Regions from separate parts of the Vogesella sp. AC12 genome, predicted to be linked through region 2. Evidence: predicted binding sites of a transcription regulator. Region 2 holds the regulator's gene; each other region holds the start of a gene.
The links. The regulator FNR, encoded in region 2, switches genes on or off when oxygen is low (the NO sensors DNR and NnrR bind a similar motif). The targets are predictions, from matches to a motif close to TTGATNNNNATCAA.
Positions count from the first base shown of each region.

Region 1: a site for FNR is predicted at 2,527-2,540, ahead of NOM55_RS03995 (ribonucleoside triphosphate reductase). Genes of this name have one in related genera too.
Region 3: a site for FNR is predicted at 4,941-4,954, ahead of cobA (uroporphyrinogen-III C-methyltransferase). Genes of this name have one in related genera too.

Region 1 is NZ_JANFNU010000002.1:31,204-38,840, forward strand. Features, by position in the region: gene NOM55_RS03985 (anaerobic ribonucleoside-triphosphate reductase activating protein) at 1-423, opposite strand, end outside; gene nrdD (anaerobic ribonucleoside-triphosphate reductase) at 386-547, opposite strand; gene NOM55_RS03995 (ribonucleoside triphosphate reductase) at 748-2,469, opposite strand; gene NOM55_RS04000 (YqaE/Pmp3 family membrane protein) at 2,648-2,842, opposite strand; gene NOM55_RS04005 (XRE family transcriptional regulator) at 2,955-3,515, opposite strand; gene NOM55_RS04010 (DMT family transporter) at 3,598-4,503, shown strand; gene NOM55_RS04015 (glycosyltransferase family 1 protein) at 4,724-5,791, opposite strand; gene NOM55_RS04020 (UDP-2,3-diacylglucosamine diphosphatase) at 5,779-6,600, opposite strand; gene NOM55_RS04025 (phosphoethanolamine transferase) at 6,891-7,637, shown strand, end outside.
Region 2 is NZ_JANFNU010000002.1:286,950-294,586, forward strand. Features, by position in the region: gene NOM55_RS05190 (siderophore ferric iron reductase) at 1-433, shown strand, start outside; gene NOM55_RS05195 (ABC transporter ATP-binding protein) at 417-1,181, shown strand; gene fhuB (Fe(3+)-hydroxamate ABC transporter permease FhuB) at 1,183-3,192, shown strand; gene NOM55_RS05205 (iron-siderophore ABC transporter substrate-binding protein) at 3,192-4,109, shown strand; gene fnr (fumarate/nitrate reduction transcriptional regulator Fnr) at 4,174-4,920, opposite strand; gene hemN (oxygen-independent coproporphyrinogen III oxidase) at 5,032-6,441, shown strand; gene NOM55_RS05220 (hypothetical protein) at 6,592-7,284, opposite strand; gene NOM55_RS05225 (hypothetical protein) at 7,363-7,637, opposite strand, start outside.
Region 3 is NZ_JANFNU010000001.1:130,371-138,007, forward strand. Features, by position in the region: gene NOM55_RS00750 (efflux transporter outer membrane subunit) at 1-1,251, opposite strand, end outside; gene NOM55_RS00755 (MarR family transcriptional regulator) at 1,377-1,886, opposite strand; gene NOM55_RS00760 (hemerythrin domain-containing protein) at 2,050-2,487, shown strand; gene NOM55_RS00765 (DUF2249 domain-containing protein) at 2,474-2,689, shown strand; gene NOM55_RS00770 (hypothetical protein) at 2,698-3,933, shown strand; gene cobA (uroporphyrinogen-III C-methyltransferase) at 4,075-4,869, opposite strand; gene NOM55_RS00780 (cytochrome c) at 5,032-5,457, shown strand; gene NOM55_RS00785 (cbb3-type cytochrome c oxidase subunit I) at 5,499-6,953, shown strand; gene NOM55_RS00790 (cytochrome c oxidase subunit 3) at 7,016-7,600, shown strand; gene NOM55_RS00795 (LysR substrate-binding domain-containing protein) at 7,607-7,637, opposite strand, start outside.

The DNA.
Region 1 (7,637 bases), 260 kb from region 2:
CGGGTACTGTGCTGGCATCGTCTTGATGTCTAGCCCCACCCAGTCCAGCAAGGGCAGCACGCGTTGCAGACGATCGGGGTGGCTGCCGCCGCTGTGCAGGCCGGTGGCAAAGCCCATGGCGCGCACCTCGGCCAGCAGCGCTGGCAAGGCCGGCTCGCTCAGCGGCTCGCCGCCGGAAAACACCACCCCGTCCAGCAAACCGCGCCGCGTCTGCAATTGCGCGCGCAGCTGCGGCCAACTGGTCTGGCCGTGGCGGCGCTGCAGCAGGCCGGGGTTGTGGCAGTAGCCGCAGCGCCACGGGCAGCCGGCGAGGAACACCACCGCGGCCAGCCGGCCCGGCCAGTCGCAGGCCGAGAACGGCTGCCAGCCGCCGATGCGGGCGCGCTCAGCCGGCGCGCTGTTCGTCGAAGTGGCAGCGTTCATGGAACTCGCCCTGTTTGCCGGTATTGAACGAGGCCACCGGGCGGTGGTAGCCCATTACCCGCGTCCACACCTCGCAGCGGGTGCGTTCTTCGTCTTTCAGCTCGATGGTTTGCTGCTGTTGCATGGTGTTTCCTTTCAAAGGTTGGCCGCATGGCGGCGGATTGGCTCTGTGTTGTTGGTCTGGGGTTGCTGTTAGGCAGGCTGCTGTGCGCCTGTCACCGCACTTGTCGATTCGCCTCACGTCGCCCGGATAAGCCGCAGGCGCATCCGGGGAGACGGTTGTGAGGACATGCGATTTCCCCGGATGGGCTTCGCTTATCCGGGCTACGGGGTGCAGGCCGCCTGGCGCTTTTTCTCGATCAGCTCGGCGTCGCACTTCGGGCAGAAATCATGGCGGCCGGACAGATAGCCGTGCGTCGGGCAGATCGAGAACGTCGGCGTGATGGTGATGTAGGGCAGGCGGAAGTTTTCCAGCGCGCGCTTCACCAACTGGCGGCAGGCGTCGGCGCTGCTGACCGCCTCGCTCATATACAGGTGCAGCACGGTGCCGCCGGTGTATTTGCGCTGCAGTTCGTCCTGGCGCAGCAGCGCCTCGAACGGGTCGTCGGTAAAGCCCACCGGCAACTGGCTGGAGTTGGTGTAGTACGGTTGCTGCGGCGTGCCGGCCTGCAGGATGCCGGGGTAGCGCTTGTTGTCCTCGCGCGCAAAGCGGTAGGTGGTGCCTTCCGCCGGGGTGGCTTCCAGGTTGTACAGGTGGCCGGTGGCCTGCTGGAATTCGACCATGCGCGCGCGGATGTGGTCCAGGTAGCGGCAGGCAAAATCATGGCCCCAGTCGCTGGTGATGTCGTGGGCGTCCGCCGTGAAGTTGCGGATCATCTCGTTGATGCCGTTCACCCCCAGGGTGGAGAAGTGGTTGCGCAGGCTGCCGAGGAAATGGCGGGTGTACGGGTACAGCCCGCCGTCGATGTGCTGCTGCACTTTGCTGCGGCGCGCTTCCAGCACCTCGCGCCCCAGGTTCAGCAGGCGGTCGGTTTCGGCCAGCAGCGCCGCTTCGTCACCGGCAAAACGGTGGCCGAGGCGTGCGCAGTTGACGGTGACCACGCCCACCGAACCGGTCTGCTCGGCGCTGCCGAACAGGCCGTTGCCGCGTTTCATCAGCTCGCGCAGGTCCAGCTGCAGGCGGCAGCACATGCTGCGCACCATGTGCGGCTCCAGCTCGGAGTTCACGAAGTTCTGGAAGTAGGGCAGGCCGTACTTGGCGGTCATCGCGAACAGCAGCTCGCTGTTCTCGCCGTACCAGTCGAAGTCCTTGGTGATGTTGTAGGTGGGGATCGGGAAGGTAAACGCCCGTCCCAGCGCGTCGCCGGCCAGCATCACCTCGATATAGGCGCGGTTGATCAGCGCCATTTCTGGTGCGCAGTCGCCGTAGCGGAACGGCATCTCCTCGCCGCCCAGCACCGGGATCTGCTCGCGCAGGTCTTCCGGGCACACCCAGTCGAAGGTCAGGTTGGTGAACGGCGTCTGCGTGCCCCAGCGGCTGGGCACGTTCAGGTTGTAGATCAGTTCCTGGATCGCCTGCTTTACCTGCGCGTAGTCCAGCGCATCCTTTTTCACGAACGGGGCGAGGTAGGTATCGAAGGAGCTGAACGCCTGCGCGCCGGCCCATTCGTTCTGCAGCGTGCCGAGGAAATTGACGATCTGGCCGCAGGCGCTGGACAAATGCCGCGGCGGTGCCGATTCCACCTTGCCTCCGACGCCGGCAAAACCCAGCTGCAACAGGGTGCGCAGCGACCAGCCGGCGCAGTAGCCGGACAGCATGTCCAGATCGTGGATGTGCAGGTCGCCGTGGCGATGCGCAGTGGCGGCCTCGGCGGGGAAAACTTCGTTCAGCCAGTACTCGGCGGTGAGCTTGCCGGCGATGTTGAGGATCAAGCCGCCCAGGCTGTAGCCCTGGTTGGCATTGGCCTGCACCCGCCAGTCGGCACGGGACAGGTATTCGTTGATGCTGCTGACGGCGTCGACATGGCTGCTGGGGCGTGCGGACATCGTTTGCTCCAATATGTTGTGGTTGGCGCATTGTATGGACGCATCATGTAGTAGTGATTGATGTGGATCAAGCGTTAAAAAATTCTTATGGCATGGCCTGTGGTGGTGTGGCGCCATGAAAAATGGCCAGCCGGTCGTTGCCGGGCTGGCCATCGGGACAGGACGCGTGGCGCCCGCGCTAGCGTGCCTGTGCCAGCGCCTGTTTGATCTTGAGGTCGGTCTTGTACTGGCTGAGCGCGTACACCGACCAGATCGCCGCCGGGATCCAGCCGATCAGCGTGCACTGCAGCAGCAGGCAGAACAGGCCGGCAAACGGGCGCTTGATGGTGAAGAACTGCAGCCAGGGCAGCAGGATGGCGAGTAGCAGACGCATGGTGACTCCGATCGCGGATGGACAGTGACGAGGACTTTGATGCTATCCGGTTATGTCAAAACCATCAAATGCGGTGATGGTAGGCTGCCGACGGCCAGGGTTGGCCGCAGCCTCAGCCGGGCGCCGGCATCACGATGCTGCGCTGGAAGCGCAGCAGGCTAGTGCCGGGGTTGTGGTAGCGGTAGCCGTGCTCGGTGCCGTAGCCGGCGGTGTCGCCCGCTTGCAGCGTGTGCTCGCCGCCGGCACAGGCCAGTTGCAGCGTACCGCTGTGCACTTCCACGATCTCGCCGCAGCCGGCCGGATCCGGCGCGGCCAGGTAGCTGTCGCCGGGTGCCAGCTGCCACTGCCACAGCTCCAGCGTGCAGCCGGCCAGCGCCAGGCTGTGCAGCAAGGTGGCGTGGCTGTCGCTGCTGTCGCCCTGCCATACCCGCACCGGCGCGTCGCTGCCGGGGGCGCGCACCAGCTCGGAAAAGGTCAGTCCCAGCGCGCTGGCGAGGCGGTCCAGCGTGGCGATGCTGACATTGCTGGCGCCGGCTTCGATATTGACCAGCATGCGGCGGCTGACCTCGGCGCTGGCGGCCAGTTTTTCCTGGCTCAGACCGCGCTGCTGGCGGGCTTCGCGCAGGTTGCGGGCGACGTGACTGAAGACTTGCAGGGGAGTGTGTTCGCTCATAAGTGCAATATATTGCTCAATTGTGTTGTTGTGCAGTATAGTGCACAAAACCGAGCCACCACCCTACACGCGAGCCTTGCCCATGTCCACCGTTGCCCTGTCTGCCGCACCCGCGGCCCACCGTTCCTGGCTGCCCGACCTGTCGCTGGTCGGCGTCACCCTGATCTGGGGCGGCACCTTCCTCGCGGTACAGACCGCGCTGCAGTGGAGCGGCGCCTTCGTCTTTGTCGGCATGCGCTTTGCCGTCGCCGCCTTGCTGGCGCTGCTGCTGTGCCGCCGCCAGCTGGCCGGCCTCAACCGCACCGAGCTGCTGGGTGGCATCGGCATCGGCGTGATCCTGTATTTCAGCTACAACCTGCAGACGCTGGGGCTGGGCCACATCGCCAGCAGCACCTCGGCCTTCCTCACCGGCCTGTACGTGCCGCTGGTGCCGCTGCTGCAGTGGGGGCTGTTCCGCCAGCGCCCGGGCTGGCTGGCGTGGGTGGGGGTGGCGCTGGCCTTTGCCGGCCTGCTGCTCCTGGCCGGGGTGGACGGGCTGAGTATCAAGCTGGGCTTGGGCGAGTGGCTGACCATCGCCGCCACCGCCACCATCGCGCTGGAAATCTGCCTGCTCAGCCGCTTTGCCGCCGGCTGCAACGCCGGGCGCATGGCGCTGGTGCAGCTGGCGACGGTGGCGCTGCTGTCTCTGTTGTCGGCGCCGCTGGCGGGCGAGGCGCTGCCGCAGTGGCAGCCGCTGTTGCTGGCGAGCGTGCTGGCGCTGGGCGCCGCCACCGCGCTGATCCAGATCGTGATGAACTGGGCGCAGCAGACGGTGCCGGCCACCCGTGCCACCATCATTTACGCGATGGAACCGGTGTGGGGCGGGCTGATCGGCTGGCTGGCCGGCGAGGCGATGGGCGCCGGCAAGGTCGGCGGCGCGGCGCTGATCGTGGCCAGCGTGCTCTTGAGCCAGCTCAGCGCGCACAAGGCGACGCACGCGCCGGCCTGATCCTTAGGACCTGTTCACGATCTGCTGCGACTTGCTCGCAATGGGGCGATACGGCGTTAAAAACGGCTTCGGCATGCTTGTTTGAATCTGGCTACACGCCGCTTCCTCAGCCGTTTTCGCCTTGTCTCGCGTGAGCGTGCGGGATCGTGAACACGTTCTGACGATGCAAAACACTGCGGCCAACCTTGCCCAAGGTTGGCCGCAGTGTTTTGTGCCGCGTTCAGCGGCCGCCGCCGGGGGTGAAGGCCATGCCTTCCTGCTCGCCCAGCGGGCGCGGGCAGAGGTGGGATTCGAACTGCCGCGTCGCCGCCGTCCACGAGTAGCCCTCGGCCACGCGGCGCACCTGGTCGCGGTCCAGCATCAGCGCCTGCAGGCAGGCGGTGCGCAGGTCCTGGTGCAGCACGCCGCCACCGCTGGCTCCGACCACGTCCAGCGGGCCGGCCACCGGGTAGGCCGCCACCGGCGTGCCGCAGGCCATCGCCTCCAGCAGCACCAGGCCGAAGGTGTCGGTCAGGCTGGGGAACACGAACACGTCGCCGGCGCGGTAGAAGCGCGCCAGCTCGTGCTGCGGGAACACGCCGGCGAAGTAGACCTCCGGATATTTGGCCTTCAGCTCGGCCAGCTGCGGCCCCTCGCCGACCACCCACTTGCTGCCGGGCAGGTCCAGTTTGAGAAAGGCCTCGATGTTCTTCTCCACCGCCACGCGGCCGATGTAGAGGAAGCGCGGCTGCGCGGTGTCCAGCCGTTCGCGCTCGCCGGGGCTGAACAGGCGGGTGTCGACGCCGCGGCTCCACAGCACCACGTTGTGAAAGCCGCGTGCCTTGAGGTCGGCGACGATGGCCGGCGTTGGCGCCATCACCGCCTGCGCGCGGTTGTGGAAGCGGCGCATCCACGCGTAGCTGATGGCCAGCGGCAGCCGGGTGCGGGCGTGGATGTATTCCGGAAAACGGGTGTGGTAGGCGGTGGTGAATGGCTGGCCGTGGCGGCGGCACCAGCTCTGCGCGGCGAGGCCCAGCGGGCCTTCGGTGGCGATGTGCACCGCGTGCGGGCTGAATGCGGCCAACCTTTGCGCGACCTTGCGGTAGGGGAACAGCGACAGGCGGATGTCGGGGTAGGTCGGGCAGGGCAGGGTGGCGAAGCCGTCGCCGTCGTCCGTCTCGCCGCCCAGCGGGGTGATCAGGGCCACCTGGTGGCCGAAGCCGCGCAGCTCGCGCACGGTTTCGGTGATGCTGCGGACCACGCCGTTGACCTGTGGCAGCCAGGCGTCGCTGATGATCATGATGCGCATGTTTCGGCCTCTGTGTTGAGCTGGGGTTGTGCGGCAAGGTTGGCCGCAATGCTCTGCGGGATGGTGTCGCCGGCCTGCTGCGTCCAGTGCACGATCTCAAGCCGGCCGTCGTGGTGCTCCACCAGCGCCGACAGGCTTTCCACCCAGTCGCCGCAGTTGCCGTACACGATGCCGTCGATGTCCTTCACCTCCGCCTTGTGGATGTGGCCGCAGACCACGCCGTCGAAACCGCGGCGGCGCGCCTCGGCGGCGAGGATGTGCTCGAAGTCGCTGATGAAGTTCACCGCGTTCTTCACCTTGTGTTTCAGGTATTGCGACAGCGACCAGTACGGCCGCCCCAGCTTGTGGCGCAGCCAGTTGTAGTGGCGGTTGAGGCCGAGGATCAGCGTGTACAGGCTGTCGCCGACGTAGGCCAGCCACTTGGCGTGCTGGATCACGCCGTCGAACTCGTCGCCGTGGATGACCAAGAGCCGTTTGCCATCGGCGGTGTGGTGCTCGGCCTCGCTGCGGATGGCGATGCCGCCGAAATCCAGCCCGGCGTACTGCCGCGCCGCCTCGTCGTGGTTGCCGGGCACGTAGATCACCCGCGTGCCCTTGCGCGCCTTGCGCAGCACCTTCTGCACCACGTCGTTGTGGCCCTGCTTCCAGTACCACGATTTCTTCAGCTGCCAGCCGTCGATGATGTCGCCGACCAGGTACAGGGTGTCGGAGTCGTGGTGGCGCAGGAAGTCGAGCAGGAAGGCGGCCTGGCAGCCGGCGGTGCCGAGGTGGACATCGGAAATCCAGATGGTGCGGTAGCGCTGGTTCATCGCGTGCTCCGGCGGGGGCAGATGCGCCGATGGTGGCGCAGCGATGTGACAGGCGGATGTGGCGGCGATGACGATACGGTGACGTGGCTAAAAGCCGCTAACAAAAACCCTGATCCTGCGTTGCGCCTCCTTGTCGTACTACTTGTACTGCCTGCGTCGGCGCGCCTTGGCTCAGGTGCTCTGCGAGGTTTTGTTAGCGACTCTAAGGCTGGCTTAAGGCTGGCCTGTTTTCATCGGCACCAGGATGAGCGGGCGTGCCTGCTCCGAAACCCGTTGCCGAGAGACCCCGCATGAAGCTTCTGTCCCGTCCGCTGCGCGCCGAATGGCTGGCGCTGCTCATGGCGCTGCTGTTCGTCACCCTGTTCAACCTGCCGTTCTGGCGCCACCTGCTGCAGATCATGGCGCCGCTGGACGGCCAGGACCTGCGCATGCTGCTGCTGGCCTTCGTGTTCGTTACCGCCTTTTTCACCCTGTTGCTGCTGTTGCTGCTGTGGCCGAAGATCGCCAAGCCGCTGCTGACGCTGCTATTGCTGCTCACCGCCGCGGTCAGCTATTTCATGAACCAGTACGGGGTGCTGATCGACAGCGACATGGTGCGCAACGCGCTGCAGACCGACGTGGCCGAGGCCGGCGACCTGCTGACCGTGAAAATGGCGCTGACCGTGCTGCTGCTCGGCGGCCTGCCGTCGTGGTGGCTGTGGCGCACGCCGCTGCGCTTTCGCGCCGCGCTGCCGGAGCTGGGCGTGCGCGCGCTGGCGCTGCTGCTCAGCGGCGCGGTGCTGCTGCTGGTGGCGCTGGGCGCCTATCAGGACTTCGCCTCGCTGTTTCGCAACCACCGCGAGCTGCGGCTGGAGCTGACGCCGAGCAACTACCTGCAGGCCACCAGTTCCTACCTGCGCAAGGTCAACGCCACGCCGCAGCCGCTGCTGCGCATCGGTGGCGATGCGCGTCGCGATGCGACTGCCGGCGCCAAGCCGCGGCTGCTGGTGCTGGTGGTCGGCGAGACCGCCCGCGCCGACCATTTCTCGCTCAACGGC
Region 2 (7,637 bases):
CGGGCTGCAGCACGGCAGCGAGGCGGCGCTGATCGCCAGCGCCGGCGCCCAGCTGCAGGCGCTGAGCCAGCCGCTGCTCGAGCTGGTGAACCAGCACGTCAAGCTGCATCCGAAAATGGCCGGCCGGCTGCTGGCCGACTGCCTGCTGGCGGCGCTGCTGCACGCGCAGCGCTGCGATGCACAGCTGGGCAACCCGCGGCTGTTGGCGCTGGCACCGCAATGGTTGGCCGCACTGGCGCAGCCCGATGCCAGCGCGCTGATGACGGTGGCGCTGGACGACGGCCGTCAGCGTCTGGCGCTGGAACGCAAGGTGTGCTGCCAGCACTTCCGCCGCTGCGACGGTGAGCTGTGCAGCACCTGCCCGAAACTGAAACCCGCGGCGCGACTGGCGCTGCTGAAACAGGAGTTGTCCCACGATGCTGTCACTGCGTGACATCCGCGTCTGTCGCGATGGCCGGAACATACTGGCGCTGCCGGCGCTGGATCTGGACCCGCGCCAGTTCACCGTGATCCTCGGCCATAACGGCTCGGGAAAATCCACGCTGCTGAACCTGCTGGCGCGGCAGCTGCCGCCGGATCACGGCCACATCAGTCTCGACGGCCAAACGTTGGCCGCGTACTCCAGCCGCGACTTCGCCCGCCGCGTCGCCTTCCTGCCGCAACGGCTGCCGGAGGTGGCCGGCCTGACCGTGGCTGAGCTGGTGCGGCTCGGCCGCTATCCGTGGCGCGGCCTGTTGGGGCGCTGGCAGGCGGAGGACGCCGCCCTCATCGCGCAGGCGATGCGCGACACCGACATCGCCCACCACGCTGGCCACCTGGCCGACCTGCTGTCCGGCGGCGAGCGCCAGCGTGCGTGGATCGCGATGCTGCTGGCGCAGCAGTCGCCGCTGATCCTGCTGGACGAGCCGACTTCGGCGCTGGATCTCGCGCACCAGTACGAGCTGATGGCGCTACTGCGCACGCTGAACCGCGAGCAGGGGCGCGGCATCGTCGCCATCCTGCACGACGTCAACCTGGCGGCGCGCTACGCCGACCGCATCGTGGCGCTGAAGCGCGGCGAGCTGTTCTTCGACGGCACGCCCGAGCAGCTGCTGGATTCGCCTAGGCTGTCGGCCTTGTACGACATCGACATCCGCCTGCTGCCGCATGCCGGCGGCCGTCCGGTCGCGGTGGTGGCCTGAGATGCTGGCGACGCTGACTCTGCCCGCACGGCCACAAGCCTGGCCGCGGCGCTATCCACTGACCGTGTTCGCTATCGTGCTGCTGGCGCTGCTGCAGCTGCAGATCGGCAACCCGCTGCCCGCTGCCACGCAATGGGCGCTGCTGAGCCGTGCGCCGGTCGATTTCACCGAATTGCAGTTTGTGTTTGCCGCCTTGCCACGGCTGACGATGGCGCTGCTGGTCGGCGCCGCGCTGGGCTTTTCCGGCAGCCTGCTGCAGCAGCTGACGCAGAACCGGCTGGTGTCGCCGATGACGCTGGGCGCCAGCGCCGGCGCCTGGCTGGGGCTGGTGTGCGCCACCCTCTGGCTGCCGGAGCTTGCGGCCAACCATGGCGAGTGGCCGGCGCTGGCCGGCGCCATGTTGGCGCTGCTGCTGGTGCTGCTGATTGCCGGCCCGCACGGCATCGGCGGCCTGCCGCTGGTGCTGGGCGGCATGGCGCTCAACCTGCTGCTGGGCGCGCTGGCGTCCGCGATCGTGATGCTGCACGACCAGTACAGCCGCAACCTGTTCATCTGGGGCGCGGGCGACCTGACGCAGCACGACTGGCAGTGGGTGCAGTGGCTGTGGCCGCGGCTGGCGCCGATGCTGTTGCTGCTGTGGCTGGCGCCGCGCCCGCTGACCCTGCTGCGGCTGGGTGCCAGCGGTGCACAGGGCCGGGGGCTGAGCCTGTGGCCGGCGCTGCTGCTGATGCTGCTGGCCGCACTGTGGCTGAGCTCGGTGGCGATCACCGCGGTGGGGCTGATCGGCTTCATCGGTCTGTTGACGCCCAACTTCGCCCGCCTGCTGGGCGCGCGCGGCGCACGCGACGAGCTGGCCTACAGTGCGCTGCTGGGCGCGCTGCTGCTGCTGGCGACCGACGCGGTGGCGCTGCTGGCCAGCGGCTGGTCGGCCGATCTGGTGCCCAGCGGTGCGGCGGCGGCACTGATTGGCGCGCCGGCGCTGCTGTGGTTTACCCGCCGCCAGTTGCCGGGCGGCAGCCAGCAGAGTCTGGCGCTGACACCGGCGGCGCGCCCGTTGCGTCCGTGGGGCTGGGCGCTGCTGCTGAGCGGCCTGCTGGCGCTGGCCGTGCTGAGCCTGACGCTGGCGCCGGGCGCGCACGGCTGGCAGCTGGCGTGGCCGGACGCGCTGATCTGGTCGTTCCGCTGGCCGCGCACGCTCACCGCGGTGGCCGCCGGTGCCGGGCTGGCCGTCGCCGGCGTGGTGTTGCAGCGGCTGCTGCGCAACCCGCTGGCCAGCCCGGACATCCTGGGGCTGTCGGCCGGCGCCACGCTGGCATTGCTGGCGGCCAGCCTGTGGCTGGGGCGGCCGCTGCAGCAGGGCGGGCCGCTGATGGCCTTTGGCGGCAGCCTGGCGGTGCTGGGCCTGCTGCTGTGGCTGGGGCGGCGTCAGCAGTACGCGCCGGGGATGATGGCGCTGGTCGGCATCTCGCTGGCGGCCTTGCTGGAGGCGGTGCTGCAGTTCGCGCTGGCGCGCGGCACGGCGGATAGCTTCGCCATCCTCGGCTGGCTGGCCGGCTCCACCTATCGCGTATCGGGAGAGCAGGCGCTGCTGCTCAGCGGCGGCGTGCTGCTGCTGGGCGCGCTGGCGCTGTGCGGCCAACGTGCGCTGACGCTATTGAGCATTGGCGACGGTGTGGCGCAAGGGCGCGGCCTGCACTTGGCACGCAGCCGGCTGACGTGGCTGACACTGGTGGCGCTGCTGACCGCGCTGGTCACCAGCGTGCTGGGGCCGGTTGGCTTTCTCGGCCTGCTGGCACCGCATATCGCCGCCATGCTCGGCGCGCGCCGCGTGCTGCAGCAGCTGCTGCTGGCGGCGCTGCTGGGCAGCGTGCTGCTGCTGGTGGCGGACTGGCTGGGGCGGGTGCTGATCTTCCCGCTGCAGGTGCCGGTCGGCATCCTGGCCTCGGTGCTGTGCGGGGCGTATTTCATCTTGTTGTTGCTGGCGCAGCGTTTGCGCCGGGGGAGGGCGTAATGGCGCGGGCAGTCTGGACAACGTTGGCCGCAGCGTTGCTGCTGTGGTCTGGACTGGCGGCGGCGCTGACCGTGCGCGACAGCGACGGCGTGCATCATTTTGCACGCTCGCCGCAGCGGGTGGTGGCGCTGAGCTGGGAGGCCGCCGAACAGTTGCTGGAGTTGGGCATTACGCCGTTGGCGGTAGCCGATGCCGACGACTATCGCAAGTGGGTGGTGCGGCCAACCTTGCCATCTACCACGCTGCCGGCCGGCGGTCGGCTGGAGCCCAACCTGGAGCTGCTGGCCAGCCTGAAGCCGGACCTGATCATCATCAGCCCCAGCCTACTGGACATGCGGCCGCAACTGGCGCGCATCGCCCCGGTGCTGTACTTCGACGCCTACCGTCACGATCACGACAACGCGCAGGTGGCGCGTGACATCTACCTGCAGCTGGCCGGGCTGTTCGGGCGCACGGCGCTGGCCGAGCGGCGGCTGACCGGCATGGAGCAGGGCTTTGCCCGCCTGCGCGGCCGGCTGCAGCAGCGCTTCGGCACGCAGCTGCCGCGGGTGGACGTGATCCGTTTTGCCAGCCCGGCGGTGGTGTACGTGTACGGCAGCAACTCGATGCCGCTGCACGCGCTGCAGCGGCTGGGCATCGCCGGCACGCCGCAGCCGGCGGCGTCGATCTGGGGGGTGACGCAGCAGCAGGTGGTGCAGCTGGGGCAGCTGCGCGACAGCGTGGTGCTGTACCAGCAGCCGTTCGAGCAGGCCGGCAAGCTGTTCGGCACCCCGTTGTGGCGGGCGATGCCTTTCGTGCAGCGCGGCCGCTTCGGCGCGGTGCGCGCCACCTGGAGCTACGGCGGCATCTTCTCGCTGTACTACCTGGCCGAGGCGATGAGCGACGCGCTGCTGCGGCTGCCGCATGGTGCGCGCTAGCCGGCGGTGACAAGCAAAAAGCCCGGAGCAAGTCCGGGCTTTTTTATTGGGTCACGCGGCGGGCTTAGCCGGCGCTGTTGGCCTGCGAGCAGCCGGCCACCAGGGCCTTCAGCTCTTCCGGGCGGACCAGCTGGATGTGCTTGTGATCGACCAGGATCCAGCCCTGCTGCTGGAATTTCGACAGCGTGCGGCTGACGGTTTCCAGTTTCAGGCCGAGGAAGCTGCCGATTTCCTCGCGGCTCATGCGCAGGATGAAATCGTTGGCGGCAAAGCCGCGGCTGGCCAGGCGCTGCGACAGGTTGAGCAGGAAGGCGGCGAGGCGTTCTTCCGCCTTCATATTGCCCAGCAGCAGCATCACCGACTGGTCGCGCACGATTTCGCGGCTCATCAGGCGGAAGAAGTGGTGTTGCAGGCTGGGGATGTCGCGTCCCAGGCTTTCCATGCGGCTGAACGGCAGCTCGCACACCTCGCTGTCCTCCAGCGCGATGGCGTCGCAACCGTGGGTGTTGGAGGAAATGCCGTCCAGCCCCATCAGCTCGCCGGACATGTGGAAACCGGTAACCTGTTCGCGGCCGTCCTGGCTGGAAACGCAGGTCTTGAAATAGCCGGTGCGCACCGCGTATAAAGAACGGAAACCTTCTCCGCTGCGGAACAGGTATTCACCGCGCTTGAAACGGCGGCTCTGACGGATAACGGCATCCAGCTGGGCCATCTCGTCACGGTTTAGCCCCACCGGCAGGCACAATTCACGCAGGCTGCAGTTGGAACAAGTGACTTTCAGCGAATGCAGGGGGGAGGACAGATCGTTCATACCGAGAGTCGATTTCCAGGGACAGATGAGCTTGCTTGATGAGCGTCAATGCAGATCAAGGCGTAATTGCGCAAATTTACCAGTCCCCCACCAGATTTCCAATCAAAATATATGATGGCTGCTCATTCTGCATTTATCCCGACCCAATGTGTTTTCGACCGGACCCTGATCGAAACACTGGAAGGGTCCGGTCCGCGTTACACCTCCTATCCGACTGCCGACCGTTTTCACGCCGGTTTCGGGGTGAATGATTATGAACATTGCCTGGCGCAGCGCGCCATTGGGGCAAACCATCGCGGCATTTCGCTGTACGTGCACATCCCGTTCTGCAACACCATCTGCTACTACTGCGGCTGCAACAAGATCATCACCAAGGACAAGAGCCGTGCCGACGCCTACCTCGACTACCTGGAAAAGGAAATCGCGCTGGTGGCGGAAAAACTCGGCTGTCGCGAGAAGGTGATCCAGCTGCATTTCGGCGGCGGCACACCGACCTTCCTGTCCGATGCGCAGCTGGACCGGGTGATGGGCGTCATCAACCGCTACTTCGAGCTGCTGCCGGAAGGCGAGTTCTCGATCGAGATCGACCCGCGCAAGGTTGGCCGCGACACCGTGCTGCACCTGGGCCGTCTCGGTTTCAACCGCATGAGCGTCGGCATCCAGGATTTCGATCCGGCGGTGCAGCAGGCGGTGAACCGCATCCAGAGCGAGGCGGAAACCCGGCTGGTGATCGACGCCGCGCGCGAGGCCGGCTTCAAGTCGGTGAGCGTGGACCTGATCTACGGCCTGCCGCTGCAGAGCGCGCACTCGCTGGAAAGCACCGTCAACAAGGTGATCGCGATGTCGCCGGACCGTATCGCGCTGTACAACTACGCGCACCTGCCGACCGTGTTCAAGCCGCAGCGCCGCATCAACGAGGCCGATCTGCCGTCCAGCGCCACCAAGCTCGACATCCTGCAGAACTCGGTACAGCAGCTGAGCGACGCCGGTTACGTGTTCATCGGCATGGACCACTTCGCCAAGCCCGGTGACGAGCTGACGCGCGCGCTGGAGCAGGGCCGCCTGCAGCGCAACTTCCAGGGCTACTCCACCCACGCCGATTGCGACATGATCGGCTTCGGCGTGTCGTCGATCGGCAAGGTCGGCCCCTGTTACTCGCAGAATGAAAAAGACATCGACGCCTACTACGCTGCGCTGGACGCCGGCCACCTGCCGGTGATGCGCGGCATGACGCTGACTCAGGACGACATCCTGCGCCGCAGCGTGATCCAGGCGCTAATGTGCCGCTTCTCGCTGTCGGTGGAGGCGATCGAGCAGACCTTCGCCATCAATTTTGCCGACTACTTCGCCGACGAACTGCCGAAGATCCGCGAGTTCCAGCAGATGGGGCTGCTGCACTTCGACGGCGACTTCCTGATGGTGGAGCCGAAGGGCCGCTTCCTGATCCGCAATATCGCGATGGCGTTCGACCGCCACCTGCGCGAGCGCGAAACCGGCGCGCGCTATTCGAAAACCATCTGACGCGCGCCGCACGGGCGGCGGGACGACAGGCACACAAGGTTGGCCGCAGCGATGCGGCCAACCTTTTTTTATGCCGGCGGCGGCGCGGGCGCTAGAGCCTGTCATCCATTTGAGCCGGATGGGGGCAGGGAAGTGCGCCTGGCTTGTTTTTCAAGACTTGGCGGCGTGTTGATCATGCTCTGGGTTGGCTTGTTGTGCCTGGTTGCCGGTTCCGAACGTCAGCGTTCCGATGCCCGAGGCTGAGAACGAGAGTAGCGCCTTGCTGCCAAGGGGAATCTGCCAGGCATTGGGTGGCGTGGGCGTCACCGGACTACCTATCGGCATTGCCATATCCAGGCGAAACACCTGATAGGCGCTGGCTTCCAGCAACACGCTGCTATTGGGGGCCACCGTTACACTACAGCCCCAGTCTATTTCTTCCAACCCCATCCCCAAGCCAATACAGACGCGATATTCTTTATTGTCATAGGGCGGTATTCGCCAGCCACTCTCGTCGTGTGTCAGGGTAATTTCATTATTAAACCGCATCGAGAATTGATCTGCATTGGCGCTGAATGGATAAGCAAGCTGATTCGGGCTGATTTCTCCCGCGGCCAGCACCGAGGCAACCCAGGATAGTGGCAATTGATTGCTAAAATCGATAATTACCTTGGTATGTACAGACTGAATTCCAGCGAGAATATAATCGGCCGTCGGAGAGCTGGTGGCATAAAAAGTCAAACCAAGTTTTATATTAAGGTCACTAACGGAAGTAATCGTGATGGCTGTATCTGGCGTAGACGTCAGTAATGCCCCCGCACTTTTTATGGGAGGAAAGAGAATTGTATTGTCAGCGGATTCCATGCGGGATATTGCTTTCAATAACAGGACACAAACGTTTAACCGGTAAACGCTTGTGTCCCGAGTCAAGTAATGAACGGATTACTTGTGGAATTCCAGTGGTGCGCCGGGCTGGAACAAGTCCTGCACGGCCTTGGCGGAGCGATCGCCGGCGTAATCAAATTCGCACTGGAAGGATCCCTGCTGCGTCGAGCCCTTGATGTTGAAGCGCACGCCGCTAAGCAGGAAGAAGGTGAACCCGGCCATCAGCGCGCTGCCCACCGACAGCCGGCCCTTGAGGAAGGTATTGGCCATGTCGGATCGCACCACGCCGTCCACGGCATTGTCTTGCCACACCACGCTGGATACGGAGTCGA
Region 3 (7,637 bases), on a different contig from region 2:
ACGGCTTTGCACCTTGGCGACGCTGTCGCGGCGGGCGAGCAGCGTCTGCTGCTTGGCGGCCTCGGCCTGGCGCAGTCGTGCCAGCTGGCTGCTGTGGTCGGCGGTGTCGCGGATCGCGTTCAGCAGCGTCTGGTTGTAGCTGGCGATGGCGGCCTCCAGCTCGGCGCTGCGGCTGTCGAGGCGCGCGTTCAGCTCGCCGTTGCTGAACAGCGGCAGTGTCAGCGCCGGCGCCAGTCGCAGCACGCGCGCGCCGGGGCTGAACAGGTCGCCCAGCTCCTGCGCCGACAGCCCGGCCATCAGGTTGAGGCGGACATCGGGATAGAAGTCGGCACGCGCCGCGGCGACGTTGCCGCGGCTGGCCTCCACCCGTTCCCGCGCCGCCTGCACGTCGGCGCGCAGGCCCAGCTGGCCGCTGTGCAGCGGCGCGGTGTCCAGCGTCCACTGCGGCAGCGCGGCGGCGGGCAGCGCGTCGATGGCGGCCTGCGGCTGGGCGCTGAGCGCTGCGAGGGCGTGGGCGGCGGCGCTGATGCGCTGCTCGCCGCGCAGCAGTCGCTCGTCGCTGTCGGCCAGCTGGGCGCGTGCCTGCAGCACCTCGTCCGGCTGCGCCAGACCGTGCTTGACGCGCTGTTCGGCGTTTTGCAGCAGGCTGGCAGCCTGCTGCCGGTCTTGCTGCAGCAGCGTCAGGGCGGCCTGCGCGCCGCGCCATTCCAGATAGCTGCCGACCAGCGCGTAGGCCACGCTCTGGCGCGCGTCGCTGGCTTCCAGCTCGGCGGCGCGGGCCTGGCCACGGGCGGCGGCGAGCTGGGCGCGGGTCTTGCCCCAGAAGTCGAAGCGGTAGCTGAAATCGGCGGACACCGTCTGCAGCGTGGTCCACTGGCCGAGCATCGCCGGGGGCAGCGCGTCGAATTCCGAGGTGCGCGCGCGGCTGGCGCCGAGGTTGCCGTTGACCTTCAGGCCGTCGTTGCTGGCGACGCTGGCAATGCCGGCGCGCGCGGCGCGCAGACGGGCGTCGGCGGCGTCCAGCCCCGGATTGCTGCGCAGCGCCTGCGCCAGCAGCTGCTCGAGGCTGGCGTCATTCAGCGCGCGCCACCAGTCGGCGGCAAAGGGGGTGACGGCTTCGCTGACCGCCAGCGCGGCCGGGGTCAGCGGCTGGCTTTGCAGCGGGGCCACCGCCGGGGTGGCGCAGCCGGACACGGCCAGCAGTGCCAGCAAGGCGCTGACGGGCAGTAACGTGGTGTTGTAGTTTCTCATTTGATTGTCACCTGCGTGACTACTTGTGTCGAAAAAAACCGCCGGGGGCGGATTGGGGTGGCTGGCGGCAATGCCGTGAGGCTTGCGGCCAACCTTGCGCTGATTCGGATAGTGGGGGCTGGCGCTTAGCCGCCGAGCTGCTGCATCAGCTTGCGCAGCAGCGCTTCCAGCTGTGCACGCTCCTCGCCGCTGAACACGGCCCACAGCTCGCGCACCTGCTGCCGCTGCTCCGGCATCACCTGCTCGATGAAGGCGAGGCCGCTGTCGGTCAGCTCCAGATAGGTGCGGCGGCGGTCGACGCTGCAGGGCTGGCGCCGGATCAGGCCGCGGTTCACCAGATCGTCCACCACCCGGGTGGCATTGGTGCGCGAAAACGCCAGCGCATCGGACAGCTCGGACGGCATCAGCCGTTCTTCCGGTCGCGCGTACAGCACCATCAGCGCCATCCAGGTGGTTTCGTTCATGTCGTGCACCGCCAGCGACTGGTTGAAGTAGCCCAGCAACAGCGGCTGGATGTGCAGCAGCAGACGGGTGAGGGTCACCTCTTCGCGCGGGCTGCCGGGCAGGCGGCGGGCGATGGTGTCGATGGCGTGTTCGGTGGCCGCAAAGCTGTGGCCGCAGGCAGGTGCTTTCATTGGGTAATGATAACGTGCGTTACTATTTGGTTCAAGATGGAATTCAGCTCGCGGCGCCGGTGCTGCCCTGAGGCGGCTGACAGGGCGCGGGTTTCTTGATCGGCATCATTCAGCCGTGTGCTGCGCCGCGGCAATACTGTCGGCAACACCCCACCGGAGCCTGATGATGAACCTGACAACCCACCTGAGCGCGGTGCACCGCCACTGCGACGACTCATTTGCCGCGCTGGAGCAGGCGGTGCGCCAGCAGGACTGGGCCGGCGCCGATGCGCTGTGCGCCAGCTTTTGCGAGGAAATGGCGCAGCACTTTGCCGACGAGGAAAACCGGCTGTTCCAGGCGCTGGAAGCGGCCACCGGCATGCGCGGCGGGCCGACCGCGGTGATGCGCTACGAGCACGAACAGATGCGAGAGCTGATGGAAGACCTCAACCGCGATCTGCTGCAGCGCGACGCCCGCGGCGTGGCCGCCACCTGCGACACCTTGCTGGTACTGATGCAGCAGCACAATATGAAGGAGGAAAATATCCTCTACCCAATGTGCGACAGCCGGATTCCGGATGCCGCCGCCCTGTTGCAGGAGCTACGCCATGTCACCCCGTGATTTGCGCGGCCTGGTGCCGCCGGAACCGATGGAAATCATTCTCGACGACGTCGACAACGGCAGCAGCGGCCAGCAGCTGGCCTATGTGCTGCCACACTTCCCCGGGCCGCTGATCCCGCTGCTGCAGCAGCGCAAGGTCAGTTTTGACAGTGAAATGCTGCCGGACATGAGCGGGGTGGTGCTGAAGCTGGTGCTGCCCTGATGCAGGCCATGCCCAGTTTTGACCGCGCACCGCCGCTTTCGCTGCCGGTGCGTTATTTTTTGGCGGCGGCGTTCTGGCTGCTGCCGCTGGCGGCCAGCCTGCTGCGGACCGACAACGACTATCCGTCGCTGAGCCTGCTGCTGCCGCTGCACCTGCTGGCGCTGGGCGTGCTCGGCAACGCCATGCTGGGCGCTTTGCTGCAGATGGTGGCGGTGGTGTCCGGCGTGCCTTGCCTGCGGCCAACGTGGTGGCGGCTGGGGGTGTGGAGCCTGTGGCAGCTGGCCACCGCCAGCCTGTGCTGGGGCTTTTATCAGGGGCTGGCGCCGCCGTGGCTGCAGCTGGCCAGCGTGCTGTTTGCGCTGCTGGCCGCCGCGCTGTCGGGCCTGCTGTACGGGCTGTGGCGCAGCCCGGCGGCGGACGGCAGCAGCCGCGGCCTGCGCCTGGCCCTCGGCCTTTTACTGCTGACCCTGCTGCTGGGCCTGTCGATGCTGGCGGTGCTGGGTTGGGGCCGGCCGTGGCCGTTGCTGAGCCTGTTGCCACTGCACCGGCTGGCGGCGCAGGGCTGGGTGTTGCTGCTGGTGATGGCGGTGGCGCAGGTGATTGCGCCGATGTTCCTGCTGACGCCGGCCTATCCCGGCTGGTGGCAGCGCCACGGCGCCACGCTGTGGCTGCTGGCCTTGCTGGCCGGCGCGGGCGGTTTGCTGTGGCAACCGCAGTGGTCGTGGTGGTGGCTGGCGTGGCTGCCGCTGGCGCTGTTTGCCGTGCTCAGCCTGCGGCTGTTGCGCACCAGCCGGCGGCCGCAGGAGTGGCTGCTGCCGTACTGGTGGCTGGCGTTTGCGCTCTTGGCCTTGCTGGCGGCACTGCTGCCGCTGCTGGCATGGCAGGGCAGCACGCCGTGGCTGGCGCGCGCGCTGGCGTGGTGCCTGCTCGGCGGTTTCGCGCTGACGCTGGTGGTCGGCATGCTGTACCGCATCGTGCCCTTCCTGCTGTGGCTGCACCTGAAGAATGCGGCGCCGCCGCGCCATCGCGTGCCGGCGCTGCACGCCTTCGTGCCGGAATCCGCCGCGCGGCACAGCTGGCGCGCGCTGTTGCTGTTGCAGCCGCTGGCGGCGCTGTGGGTGTGGCAACCGCAGCTGGGCTGGCCGCTGGCGCTGGCGCTGCTCGGCCTGCTGGCGTTGCTGCTGTGGCATTTCGCCGCGGCGGCGCGGCAGTACCGCGCCGCCCGCCGCGCCTTGCCGTCCTAGAACGTGTTCGCGATCTCCTGTTCACGATCTGGCGCGACTTGATCTGGATGGCGTGGTACGGCGTTGAAAACGGCTGGGTATGCTTGTTTATCCCTGGATAAACGCCGCATCCCCAGCCGTTTCGCCTTGTCTCGCGTGCGCTCAGCCCGCCAACGCCTGGGCCAGCGTTGCCTGTAACTTAGTCTGCAATCTGACCACCTCACCGATGATCAGCAGTGCCGGCGGCTTGACCGCGTGCTGCTGCACACAGGCGCCGAGGCCGGCCAGCTCGCAGCACAGCACCCGCTGCTGCGCGGTGGTGGCGTTCTCGATGATGGCCACCGGTGTGGCGGCGGCGCGGCCGGCGGCCTGCAGCTGCTCGGCGATGTTGGCCGCCTCGCCCAGCCCCATGTACACCACCAGCGTTTCCTCGGCGCCGGTGTGGCTGGTCCACGCCAGCGCGCTCTGTCCCTCGCGGCGATGGCCGGTGACGAAGCTGACGCCCTGCGCGTAGTCGCGGTGCGTCAGCGGAATGCCGGCCGCCGCCGCTGCGCCCATCGCCGCGCTGATGCCGGGGATCACCTCGCAGGCGATACCGGCTGCGGCCAACGTTTCCAGCTCCTCGCCACCGCGCCCGAACAGGAAGGGGTCGCCGCCTTTCAGCCGCACCACGCGCAGTCCTTGCCGCGCCTTGTCCACGATCAGCTGGTTGATGTCCTGTTGCGGCAGGGTGTGGCGGCTGGCGCGCTTGCCGACGCAGATCTGCTCGGCGCGGCGGTTGACCAGCGCCAGCACCGCGTCGGAAACCAGCAGGTCGTACAGCACCACGTCGGCCTCGCTGAGGCGGCGCAGCGCCTTCAGCGTCAGCAGGTCCGGGTCGCCGGGGCCGGCACCGACCAGGCTGACCTGGCCGTGGCGCAGCGGGTAGGGATGGGGGAAGGAGGCAGGGGCGTTCATTGCTGTTCCAGTCTGGCCGGCGGCCGCTAAGGGGATGACGCCAGTGTAGGAACGGCGGCGGCCGGGAATCGTTGATTCGCATCAATGCTATCGGGATGGGTGGAAACGTACAGTTCGCCCTGACACGCCGGGTTCCCGGTGACGCAAGAAAAGGAGGACGCGATGAGCGCCAGTTTTACCAAATCGACCGCGCGCAACATCTTTTACGGTGGCGCGGTATTTTTCTTCCTGCTGTTCGTGGCGCTGACACTGGATACGGTGCAGGCGCTGCCCAAGCGCGACAACCGCGCCAACCTGACCGAACAGGTCGCCCGCGGCAAGAAGCTGTGGGAGGTCAACAACTGCATCGGCTGTCACACGCTGCTGGGCGAGGGCGCCTATTTCGCGCCGGAGCTGGGTAACGTCTACCAGCGTCGCGGCCCGGAATTCATCAAGGCCTGGATCAAGGCGCAGCCGACCGGCGCGCCGGGACGTCGCCAGATGCCGAACTTCCATCTCAACGATGCCGAACTCGACGACCTGGTGGCCTTCCTGAAGTACAGCTCGGAAATCAATACCAATAACTGGCCGCCGAATATCGAAGGCTGATGCCTGTCGATCCCGGTAATTCATCATCCAAGGAGAACCAGATGACTTCCTCCGCAATGGCCACCGCGCGCGCTGCCAGCGTCTCGGCGGCGGCCAATGACCCGCTCACCAATGTCCAGCTCAAGTACCGCTCGCAAGCGGTAGCCAAGCCGTACTTTGTCGCCGCGATCGGCCTGTTTGTCGGCCAGATCCTGTTCGGCCTGATCATGGGCCTGCAGTACGTGATCGGCGATTTCCTGTTCCCGGAAATCCCGTTCAACGTGGCACGCATGGTGCACACCAACCTCTTGATCGTGTGGCTGCTGTTCGGCTTCATGGGCGCCGGCTACTTCCTGATTCCGGAAGAATCGGAACGCGAGCTGCACAGCCCGAAACTGGCCATCATCACCTTCTGGGTGTTCCTGGTGGCGGGGGCGCTGACCATTGTCGGCTATCTGGCGGTGCCGTACGCCACGCTGGCCAAGATCACCGGCAACGACTTGTTGCCGACCATGGGTCGCGAGTTCCTGGAACAGCCGACCATTACCAAGATCGGCATCGTGCTGGTGGCGCTGTCCTTCCTGTTCAACCTGAGCATGACTGTGCTCAAGGGCCGCAAGACCAGCATCAGCATGGTGATGATGCTGGGGCTGTGGGGGCTGGCGATCTTCTTCCTGTTCTCGTTCTACAACCCGGACAACCTGGTGCTGGACAAGTACTTCTGGTGGTGGGTGGTGCACCTGTGGGTGGAAGGGGTATGGGAACTGATCATGGGCGCGATGCTGGCCTTCGTGCTGGTGAAAGTGACCGGTATTGACCGCGAAATCATCGAGAAGTGGCTGTACGTGATCATCGCCATGACGCTGATCTCCGGCATCATCGGCACCGGTCACCACTACTTCTGGATCGGGGCGCCGGCGTACTGGCAGGTGTGGGGTTCGGTGTTCTCCGCGCTGGAGCCGATTCCGTTCTTCATGATGACGCTGTTCGCCTTCAACGTGGTCAACAAGCGCCGTCGTGAGCATCCGAACAAGGCCGCGGTACTGTGGGCACTGGGCACCGGCGTGATGGCCTTCCTCGGCGCCGGCGTGTGGGGCTTCCTGCACACCCTGGCTCCGGTCAACTACCTGACCCACGGCACGCAGATCACCGCCAGCCACGGCCACATGGCGTTCTACGGCGCCTACGCGATGGTGGTGATGACCATGATTTCCTACACCATGCCGCTGATGCGTGGCCGCGAGGCCAACAGCAATGCCGCGCAAGTGGTGGAGATGTGGTCGTTCTGGCTGATGACGGTAGCGATGGTGTTCATCACCCTGTTCCTGACCGCCGCCGGCATCCTGCAGGTGTGGATGCAGCGCATGGGTGACACCCCGCTGTCGTTCATGGCCACCCAGGACAAGATCGCCTTCTTCTACTGGCTGCGCGAGCTGTCCGGCGTGGTGTTCTTCATCGGCCTGCTGCTGTACATCGTCAGCTTCTTTATCCGCGGCAACGAGCGCGCCAGCGCCTGATCCCGCCGCATCCGGCAACACGGGCGCCCCTTGCGGGCGCCTTTTTCACGACGGAGCCTGCCATGAACACAGCCGCACCCGGTCTTGTCGCCCCGCCACGCGTGCCCGGCGATCTGGCGATGTGGTTCTTCATCCTCGCCGAGCTGGCGGTGTTCGGCATCTTCTTTGCCGTCTACGGCGTGGCGCGGCAGCGCGATGCGGCGCTGTTTGCTGCCGGTCAGGCGCAGCTGCTGCTGTGGCCGGCGCTGCTGAACACCCTGCTGCTGATCGCCGGCAGCGCCATGGTGGCGGCGGCGGTGCGCGCCTTTGCGGCCAACCTTGTCGCCGCCGGATGCCGCTACCTGCTGGCCACGCTGCTGCTGGGCGGCGGCTTTGTGCTGCTCAAGGGCTGGGAGTTCGCCGGCAAGTTCTCCGCCGGTATCACCCTGTCCAGCAGCGACTTCTGGATGTTCTACCTGTCGCTGACCTTCTTCCATTTCCTGCACGTGATCCTCGGCCTGGTGATCGTGGGCGCGGTGTACCTCCACGCCCGCCGTGGCGCCTATGATGCGGCCAACCACGACGGCGTGGAAACCGCCGCCGCCTACTGGCACATGGTCGATCTGGTGTGGGTGGTGCTGTTCGCGCTGGTGTACGTGGCGCGCTGACCAGGCTCAGCCGCCGGGAGCGGTGTCGTGCAGCGGC